DNA from 2 places in the Streptomyces sp. NPDC008317 genome. Region 2 is predicted to be linked to the other one. Evidence: riboswitches for the same ligand, from Rfam matches in the RefSeq annotation. Region 2 holds a riboswitch; the other holds the start of a gene.
The links. A riboswitch is a leader RNA that binds a small molecule or an ion and turns the genes downstream of it on or off. The one in region 2 is predicted to bind cobalamin.
Positions count from the first base shown of each region.

Region 1: it holds a riboswitch for cobalamin, as region 2 does, so the genes downstream of both, ACFY9V_RS15775 (ribonucleoside-diphosphate reductase subunit alpha) here and ACFY9V_RS25605 (hypothetical protein) in region 2, are expected to answer to the same signal.

Region 1 is NZ_JBIBFQ010000004.1:558,897-563,877, forward strand. It holds gene mctP (monocarboxylate uptake permease MctP) at 1-1,026, shown strand, start outside; gene ACFY9V_RS15765 (helix-turn-helix domain-containing protein) at 1,099-2,052, opposite strand; gene ACFY9V_RS15770 (hypothetical protein) at 2,142-2,384, shown strand; cobalamin riboswitch at 2,462-2,607, shown strand; gene ACFY9V_RS15775 (ribonucleoside-diphosphate reductase subunit alpha) at 2,818-4,981, shown strand, end outside.
Region 2 is NZ_JBIBFQ010000008.1:211,165-216,145, forward strand. It holds gene ACFY9V_RS25600 (ABC transporter substrate-binding protein) at 1-58, shown strand, start outside; gene ACFY9V_RS25605 (hypothetical protein) at 37-1,473, opposite strand; cobalamin riboswitch at 1,583-1,729, opposite strand; cobalamin riboswitch at 1,780-1,913, shown strand; gene ACFY9V_RS25610 (prenyltransferase/squalene oxidase repeat-containing protein) at 2,020-4,981, shown strand, end outside.

The sequences.
Region 1 (4,981 bases), on a different contig from region 2:
GTCAAGGACGCGCTGATCTACATCGTCATCGTGGTCGCGATCATCTACATCCCGTACAAACTGGGCGGGTTCGGCGACATCTTCGACAAGGCGGACGCAGCCTACAAGGTGACCAATCCCGCCACCGGCAAGCCGCGCGGCTCACTGGTGTCGGCGCCGCAGGCCCAATGGGCGTACGCCACGCTCGCGATGGGCTCGGCGATGGCGCTCTTCCTGTACCCGCACTCGGTGACGGCCGTGCTCTCCGGCAAGAGCCGCAACACCATCCGCCGCAACACCACGATCCTGCCGCTGTATTCGCTGATGCTCGGCCTGCTGGCGATGCTCGGCTTCATGGCGCTGGCGGCGGGCGTCGGAAAGGGCGTCAAGGGCTACAACGCCCAACTGGCCATCCCCCAGCTCTTCGAGGACATGTTCCCCTCCTGGTTCGCCGGGGTGGCCTTCGCCGCCATCGCCATCGGCGCGCTGGTCCCGGCGGCGATCATGTCGATCGCGGCGGCCAACCTGTTCACCCGCAACATCTACAAGGACCTGTTCAAACCGGACGCCACCCCCGCGCAGGAGACCAAGGTCTCCAAGGCCGCGTCCCTGGTGGTCAAGGTCGGCGCGCTCGTCTTCGTGCTGTCGATGGACAAGACGGTCGCGATCAACTTCCAGCTCCTGGGCGGCATCTGGATTCTCCAGACCGTCCCGGCCATCGTCGGCGGCCTGTTCACCCGCTGGTTCCACCGCTGGGCGCTGCTGGCCGGCTGGGCGGCGGGCATGGCGTACGGCACGTGGAAGGCGTACGAGCAGACCAGCGCCAGCCAGTCGCACTTCGGCGGCAACTCCGCGAAGATCCCCGGCATCGGCGAGCTCGGCTACATCGGCCTCACCGCGTTCGTCCTGAACGCGGCGGTCGCGGTCGTCCTCACCCTGGTCCTGCGCGCCTTCAAGGCCCCCGACGGCGTGGACGAGACGGCGAAGGGCGACTACGTGGTGGAGGCGGAGGAGGCGGCGAAGGAGGCGGTTCCCGCACCGGCGTAGAGCGCGAGGGGGCGGGTCCCGGGGCGCGAGGCCGCGTTGTGGTGTGCGGCCCGCGCCTTGGGGACCCGCGCCTCAGCGCGAGGCGAAAGTGCGCCGGTACCCCTGTGGCGTGGTCCCCGTCCAGCGGGCGAAGTGATGCCGCATGGTCGCCGCGTTCCCGAACCCCGCGCGGAGCGCGACGGCGTCCATGGTGTGGTCGGTGGCCTCCAGCAACTCCCGTGCCAGCAGCACCCGTTGACCCAGCAGCCAGCGGTACGGGGTGGTGCCGGTCTCCTGCTGGAAGCGGCGGGCGAAGGTGCGCGGCGACATGTGGGCGCGGGCGGCCAGCTCCTCGACGGTCACCTCGCGGTCCAGGTGCCGTTCCATCCAGGACAGCACCCCGGCCACGGTGTCGCTCTGCCCGCGCGGCAGCGGCCGGTCCACGTACTGCGCCTGGCCGCCCTCGCGGTGCGGCGGCACCACCATGCGGCGGGCGATGCCGTTGGCGACGGCGCTGCCCTGCTCCTTGCGCACCAGGTGCAGGCAGGCGTCGATGCCGGAGGCCGTACCGGCCGAGGTGATCACCCCCGCGTCGTCCACGTACAGCACGTCCGACTCGACCTTGATCTGCGGGTACCGGCTCGCGAGGCGTTCCGCGTGCCGCCAGTGCGTGGCGCAGCGCCGGTCGTCGAGCATGCCGGAGGCGGCCAGCACGAAGACGCCCGAGCACACGCTGAGCACCGTCGCGCCGCGCTCCACGGCCCGGTTGAGCGCCGTGAGCACCTGCGGCGGGAAGTCCCGGTCGATGTACGAGTCCCCGGCCGGTACGGCGATCAGGTCCGCCTCGTCCAGCCGGTCCATGTCGCAGGAGGCCGACAGCTCGAACCCGGCGTGCGTGCGCAGCGTCGGGCCCTCGCCGGAGATCACCGCGAAGTCGTACACGGGCAGCCCGTCCTCGCTGCGGTCGAGGCCGAACACCTCGCAGATCACCCCGAGTTCGAAGGGGTGGACACCGTCGAGCAGTACCGCGGCCACGTTCTTCAGCATGCTCCCGAGGATGCCACTTGGCAGGATGTCGCGGTAGTACGGCGGTCCTGCCACTGTTCGCGGGTAAGCGGCGCGAGCACGATTGACCCATGACCGTTCTCCTGGACATCGCAGCCCTCTCCGCCCTCCTCCTCATCCTCTCCTTCGTCCCCGTCCTGGGCCTGCGCGCCGAGGCCAGGATCACCCGCCAGATCCGCGCGGCCGACGCCGCCCGCGAGGCCGAGGCGACACGCCGGGCGCACGCGAGACGCGCCGCGCGCGCGGACCGCGAACCGGACCGCGAACCAGGCCGCGAACCGGCCCTCACAGCGGTCGCGGCCCCGCGGATCTGAGGGCGCCGGAGGGAATAAAATCCCCTCCGGCGCTTGCGCGCCGACCTCGGCGACCCGCCCTCACGACACAACATCTGGGCTTCCACGCGAACCGCGGCACTACATGTATGCTCAACTTCGCTGTCGAGCAGGGGAAGCCGGTGCGAATCCGGCGCTGCCCCGCAACGGTGAGCGGGCGTACGCCCGCACAGCCCGAGGACCTGCCGCCAGCGCGCCCGTAGCGCCCACAAGCGACGGGCGCAGTTGTGTCCGGGCCTCGCGGATTGGGCCGGCGGACGCGTCGCGGCACGCCCATGCCTGAGCAGGGGTGCGCCTCCGCACGCGTACCCGCTCCTCCCGCCTGGCCGTCGCCGCGTTCGAGGGAGAGAGCACCACCGTGACCATCGCGCCCGCAGACCCCGCTTCAGCCGAACTCCGCACCGTCGCCCCCCGGATTCCCTCGGCTCCCCCCTCCGGACCTCTCCCCGGACCTCCCGCCGGTCCCGACGAGGGCCCGGGCGCGGACCTGCTGCGTACGCTGGTGCGGCTCACCGCCGACCTGACCGACACCGACCCCGGCCGGGTCGCCGCCGCCGCGCTGCGCGGCCGTAACGCCGCCTCCGACGCGGCCGAGATGCACAGCCTGGCCACCGAGGCGGCGGCCGGCCTGATCTCCGAGGACCCGGCGTACTCGCGGCTGGCCGCCCGGCTGCTGACCTCGACCATCGCCGAAGAGGCCGCGGGCCAGGGCGCGGTGTCGTTCTCCGCGTCCGTCTCGGTCGGGCACCGCGAGGGCCTGATCGCCGACCGCACGGCCGCCTTCGTGGCCCTGCACAAGCCCCGGCTCGACGCGCTGGTGGACGAGGCGCTGGCAGCCGGCGCGGACGACCGCTTCGGCTACTTCGGCCTGCGCACCCTGCACAGCCGCTACCTGCTGCGGCACCCCATCACCCGTCAGGTGATCGAGACCCCGCAGCACTTCATGCTCCGCGTGGCCTGCGGTCTCGCCGAGGACGACTCGGTGCGCGCCGCCGAGGAAGTCGCCTCGCTCTACCGGCTGATGAGCGCGCTGGACTACCTGCCCAGCTCCCCCACCCTGTTCAACTCCGGCACCCGGCACCCGCAGATGTCCTCCTGCTACCTGCTGGACTCGCCGCTGGACGAGCTGGACTCGATCTACGACCGCTACCACCAGGTGGCGCGGCTGTCGAAGCACGCGGGCGGGATCGGCCTGTCCTACTCCCGGATCCGCTCGCGCGGTTCGCTGATCCGCGGCACCAACGGCCACTCCAACGGCATCGTGCCGTTCCTGAAGACGCTGGACGCGTCGGTGGCCGCGGTCAACCAGGGCGGCCGTCGCAAGGGCGCCGCGGCGGTCTACCTGGAGACCTGGCACTCCGACATCGAGGAGTTCCTCGAACTGCGCGACAACACCGGTGAGGACGCGCGCCGCACCCACAATCTGAACCTGGCGCACTGGATCCCGGACGAGTTCATGCGCCGCGTGGAGACCGACGCCGACTGGTCGCTGTTCTCGCCGTCCGACGTGCCGGAGCTGGTCGACCTGTGGGGCGACGACTTCGACGCCGCGTACCGCAGGGCCGAGGCCAAGGGCCTGGCGCAGCGCACGATCCCGGCGCGCGAGCTGTACGGCCGGATGATGCGGACCCTCGCGCAGACCGGCAACGGCTGGATCACCTTCAAGGACGCCTCGAACCGTACGGCCAACCAGACGGCGGAGCCCGGCCGTACCGTGCACTCCTCGAATCTGTGCACCGAGATCCTTGAGGTCACCGACGACGGCGAGACCGCGGTCTGCAACCTGGGTTCGGTGAACCTGGGCGCCTTCGCCACCCCGGGGGGCGGCGCGGGCGGCGAGATGGACTGGGAGCGGCTCGACGAGACCGTCAGGACCGCGGTGACCTTCCTCGACCGGGTCGTGGACATCAACTTCTACCCGACCGAGCAGGCGGGCCGCTCCAACGCCAAGTGGCGCCCGGTGGGCCTGGGCGTGATGGGTCTTCAGGACGTCTTCTTCAAGCTGCGGCTGCCCTTCGACTCGGCCGCGGCGCGCGAGCTGTCCACCCGGATCGCCGAGCGGATCATGCTCGCCGCGTACGAGGCGTCCTGCGACCTCGCCGAGCGGCAGGGCCCGCTGCCCGCCTGGGACAAGACCCGTACCGCCCGCGGTGTGCTGCACCCCGACCACTACGCGACCGAGCTGAACTGGCCGGAGCGCTGGACGGCGCTGCGCGCCCGGATCGCGGCCACCGGCATGCGCAATTCGCTGCTGCTGGCCATCGCGCCGACCGCGACCATCGCGTCCATCGCCGGTGTCTACGAGTGCATCGAGCCGCAGGTCTCCAACCTCTTCAAGCGCGAGACGCTGTCGGGTGAGTTCCTCCAGGTCAACTCGTACCTGGTCGCCGACCTCAAGCGGCTCGGCGTGTGGGACGCGCAGTCCCGCGAGGCGCTGCGCGAGGCCAACGGCTCGGTGAACGGCTTCAGTTGGATTCCGGCCGAGATCCGTGAGCTGTACCGCACGGCGTGGGAGATCCCGCAGCGCGGCCTGATCGACATGGCGGCGGCGCGTACGCCGTTCCTCGACCAGAGCCAGT
Region 2 (4,981 bases):
CACCGCCGCGGAAGCGCGCCCGCTGGCGGGAGCCGGTCAGCTCCCGTACCGCAGGTAGACCGTGTCACCGAGGTGGACGGTCGTGCCGCGCGAGGCGGCGATCGGCGCCGAGCCGTCCAGGCTCGACTTCCACGTCGCCGTACCGGAGTTGACGGTGCCGTTGAGCGCCGTGACCGTGCCCGTGCCGGTGGCGGGCGTGACGGCGGTGACGCAGCCGCCGGGCGTCGCGGACGACGCCGCCGCGTCCAGGACCGTACCGAGCGTCGTGGACGTACCGGTCGCCGCGACCGGCACCGAGCACACCTTCAGCGAACCGCCGCCGTTGTCCACGACGAGCGCGAGCTTGCTGGTGGAGCCGCTGGTGAAGTCGGTGGTGGCGGCCCAGGTGGGCGCGCCGGGAGTGACCGGGGCCGGGGGAGTGGCGGTGAAGCCGCCGCCCGCGACCGCGCGGACCGCGTCGATCGAGGCGTACGCCGACGGGCTCGTGTCGGTGGGCAGGTAGCGGAAGCCGCCGCCCGGACTGAACTGCTGGGCGAGCAGGAAGTCGACCGGCGTCTTGCGCGCCGCGGTGGTGAAGTCCGTGCCCTGCGCGTTGAATCCGCAGGCGTTCAGGCCGGAGACGGCCCAGCCGTTGGAGTCGGTGTTCGCGCCGAACATCGAGGTGAAGGCGCCGGTGGCGTTGACGAGTTTGCCCTTGAGGAAGTTCTTGCCCGCGACGACGGCCGTGTCGGTGTTGGGCACCCCGGCCGAGCACAGCGACGCCAGGGTCGCGCCGGTCATGTCGATGTCGCTCGCGGCGCCGAGCTGTGTCGGATCGCCCGCTGCCTTCGAGAAGTTCCAGCCGCCGTCGGTGTGCTCGTTGGCGCGCACGACCGCCACCGACGCGTCGAGCAGGGCCTGCGGCACGCGCTGCCCGCCCGATTGCGTCTTCGCCCCGGCCAGCGCCAGCAGCCCGAAGACGGTGCCGTTGAAGTTGGCGGGCGGCCCGAAGTAGCCGGGCGAGGCGGGCTGCCAGTACGAGGCGATGTCCGCGATCAGATTGCGGCCGGTGCCGACGCGGGCCGGATCGATGCCCGCCGCGTACGCGTTGAGCGCGCCGCGCTCGTAGTCCGTCACCACCGGCGACGCGGACGGCCACGCGGCGGTGGCCAGCAGATTCCGGTAGACGGTCCTGGCGTTCTTCGTGGTGTCGCCGCCGGGAGAGACGTCGGCCGCCGCGGTGCCCGCGGCGGCGAAGGCGCTGAACGCCCACTCGTTGGACAGACCGCCGCCCGCGTACGAGCCGTCGGCGGCCTGAAGCGACTTCAGATAGGCGACGCCGTTCGCCTTGGACGTGGCGATCTGCGCCGGGGTCGAGGTCGCCCGCGCGGGCGCGGTCGCGGAGAACAGCAGGGCTCCGGCCGCCAGCGGTACGGCGACGGCGAGTGCCCGGCGCCGGGCGGTGCGGGAGGGCACGGTCACAGGAACGGTCATGGGTGGAGGACTCTCCTTGGAAGGGGGCGCCTCGCGCCCCGGCACACGGCTGTCCTCACGACCGGCCCGCGCCGAGGCGGTCGCCGCCCGAACGCGTGGTCAGGCTTCCGCACGTGCTGCGTCTCCGAGCGGGTGATCGGGCTCGGACCACCGCGAAAGGCGGCCCCTACCGTTGCGCGTCAGCTCCGGACTCTCACCGGATTCCCCCAGTCGGCGACCAGCCGAGGCTAGCGCAGCACGCGCGTGACGTAAGGGTCGCGGGGGAGTGGTGAAGGCAACTGCCCGCCACGTTGACGGGGCACACGCCGACGTGGTGCTATGAAACGTATTTCCGATTCAGCAGCCAGGGGAAGCCGGTCCAAGTCCGGCGCTGACCCGCAACCGTAGGCCCTCCGAGAGGCGGGCGAGCCGGATCACCTGCGCTGAGCAGCAAGTCACGATCGCCGTCGAGGACTACGGCACGGACGACAGGACGGCCGCGTCAACCGCCAGGCCGCCTCGCCTCCGCGGCCCGCCCTCCCCGTCGGCCGACCCGGGGGGCCACCCGTGCTTCGTCTTGTCCCGCGCCGCCGTCACAGACGGCCGCGCATCGTCGTCCTGCTCACCGCGGCGGCGCTGACCTTCGGCAGCCTCACGGCCGGACTGGTCTCGGTGGCGACCCCGGCGGGCGCGGACCCGATCGGCGACTGCACACCCACCTCGGGGGCGATCGTCGCGGTGGACTACGGGCACTGGAACGGCCCGGTGCTGCGCGGCTGCGACGCGCACCCCACCACGGGCATGAATCTGCTGCACAACGCCGGATTCACCACCACCGGCACCGTGCACGACGGCCCCGGCTTCATCTGCCGGATCGGCAACGACGGCTTCGACAGCGGCACGCAGTACCCGACGACCGCCGACGAGGCGTGCGTCCTGACCCCGCCCGCGAACGCGTACTGGTCGTTCTGGATCGCGCCCGCGGGACAGGACACCTGGACGTACAGCCCGCTCGGCGCGCTCGGCGACCACCCGCAGGACGGCGAGGTCGAGGCGTGGGTGTTCGGCCCCACCGACATCGGCGGCAGCACCGGCGGTCCCTCGTTCACACCGGACTCCGTCCGCGCCCACGACACCACCACGCCGCCGACCACCCCGCCGACCACGCCCCCGACCGGTCCCGGCGGACAGGCCGACACGGCGGCCGCGGCCACCTGGCTGACGAGGCAACTCACCGACGGCGACCACGTCTTCGACGGCTGGGGCACCGACTTCGGCGCCACCGCGAACACCGCCATCGCACTCGCGGCGGCCGGCGGCCCCGACGCCACGATCCGCGCGATCGACGCCTTTCTGACGGCGCACGCCGACGACTACCTGCTCCCGGACTCCACGGTCACCGTGCCGAGCCCGGCCGCGGCGGCCAACCTGGCGCTGCTCACCGAGATCCTGGGCGGTGACCCCACCTCCTTCGGCGGCCACGACCTGCTCAAGGACCTGACGGACAACGTCTGCGCGGCGGCCGGAAGCCTCGGCAACTGCACCGCGGCCGGTGACTTCCACGGCGCTTTCTCGCCCGGCACCCAGGCCCGCGCCCTGCTCGCGCTGGCCCGCGGCGGCGCCACCGTGCCGCGGCCCGCCGTCGACCGGCTCACCGGGATGCAGTGCGCCGACGGCGGATTCTCCGGCTCGATGCTCTCGCCCGGCGAGCGCTGCACGTCCGATCCCGGTTCGACCGCCGACGCCGTCGTCGCCCTCAAGCACCTGCCCGGTACCGGCGACGTGCTGGACAAGGCGCGGGCGTACCTCACCAAGACGCAGTCCGCCGACGGCGGTTACCTCGCGTACGAGGGGGCGTCCTCCGGCGACACCGGTACGACCTCCTCCGCGGCCCAGGCGCTGACCGTACTGGCGCAGACCGACCGCGCCGCCGCCGCCCGCTCCTGGCTCGCCGCCCGGCAGACCGACGGCGGCGGTTTCGCCTCCGACGGCTCCGGCGGCACCGACCCGGACCTGTACGCCTCGACCGCCGCCGTCCTCGCCGTGACCTCCAGCGACCTCGGCAGCCTCACCTACGGCGACACCCCGACGAGCCCGCCGACGACGCCCCCCACCACCGCGCCGACGACCCCGCCCACGACCGCGCCGACCACCCCGCCCACGACCGGACCGACCACCCCGGCCGCGGCAACCCCCGACCTGGCCAAGGGCGTCGCGTACCTCATCAACCGCGGCAATCTCGTGGACGGCCACTACTACGAGTCCGGCGCGGGCCAGAACACCGGCTTCGCCGACTTCGGCCTGACCGTCGACGGCGTGCTCGCGCTGGCCGCGACCGGCGGCGCCGACGACACCCTCGCAGGGATCACCGACTTCCTCCAGCACGGCAAGGACGGCTCCGGCCGCGGCATCGACGACTGGACGCTGATCGGTACCTCCTACGCGCAGGGCGGCTCGCTCGCCAAGGAGGCCGTCGCGGCCGAGGTCACCGGCAACGACCCGCGCGCCTTCGGCGGCCACGACCTGATCGCCGCGCTCGACGCCACCGTCTGCGCCGCGGCCGACACCTCGGGCGGCTGCGCCGCCAGGAACAACTACGCCTACGCCACCTCGGTGTTCTCCCAGTCCCTCGGCGTCATCGCCCAACTGCGCGCGGGTGACACCGCCAAGGCGGCCGGGCCGGTCGCGTACCTGGAGAGCCTCCAGGACTCCAGCGGCGCCTGGCCGAGCCTGATCCCGGCCGCCGGCGACCAGGACGTGGACAGCACGGCGATGGCGATCATGGCCCTCGACCTGGTGCCCGGCGACGCCGCGGCCAAGGCGGTCGCCAAGGGCGCGGCCTGGATCGCGAGCAAGCAGCTCGGCGACGGCGGCTTCCGGGGCGCGGCCGGTGACTCCGTCAACTCCGCCGCCCTCGCCGTCCAGGGCCTCACCCTGGGCGGCACGGGGTACCGCGCGCAGATCGCCAAGGCGCGCGCGTTCCTGGCCGCGCAGCAGAACGCGGACGGCGGCTTCCGGGTCGCCTCCGACACCGACCAGAAGCAGTCCGACGTACGCGCCTCCACGCAGGCCGTCGGCGGCGCGGTCGGCACGTCCTTCGGCACCCTGCTGCGCGACCTCGCGGACCAGAAGGCGGCGGCCGAAGGGGCCGCGTACCTGGTCAAGCAGCTCGACGGCAGCGACCACCTGGCCAGCACCTACGGCCCCGACTACGGTCTGACCGCCGACCTCGCCCTCGCGCTCGCCTCCACCGGCGGCCAGGACCCGACGCTGACCAAGGTCACCGGCTACCTCGCGGGACACGTCGCGGACTACGCCGACCCGGCGGGCACCTCCGCCTACCCCGGCCCGTACAGCGGCGCCACCGCCAAACTCGCGGTGCTCGCCCAGGTCATGGGCCAGGACCCGCGGCACTTCGGCGGCTTCGACCTGATCGGCACGCTCAGCGGCCACGTCTGCACGGCCGCCGCCGAGGACGGTTCCTGCACCGCCCCCGGCGACTTCGACCAGGCGTACTCGACGGTCTCCC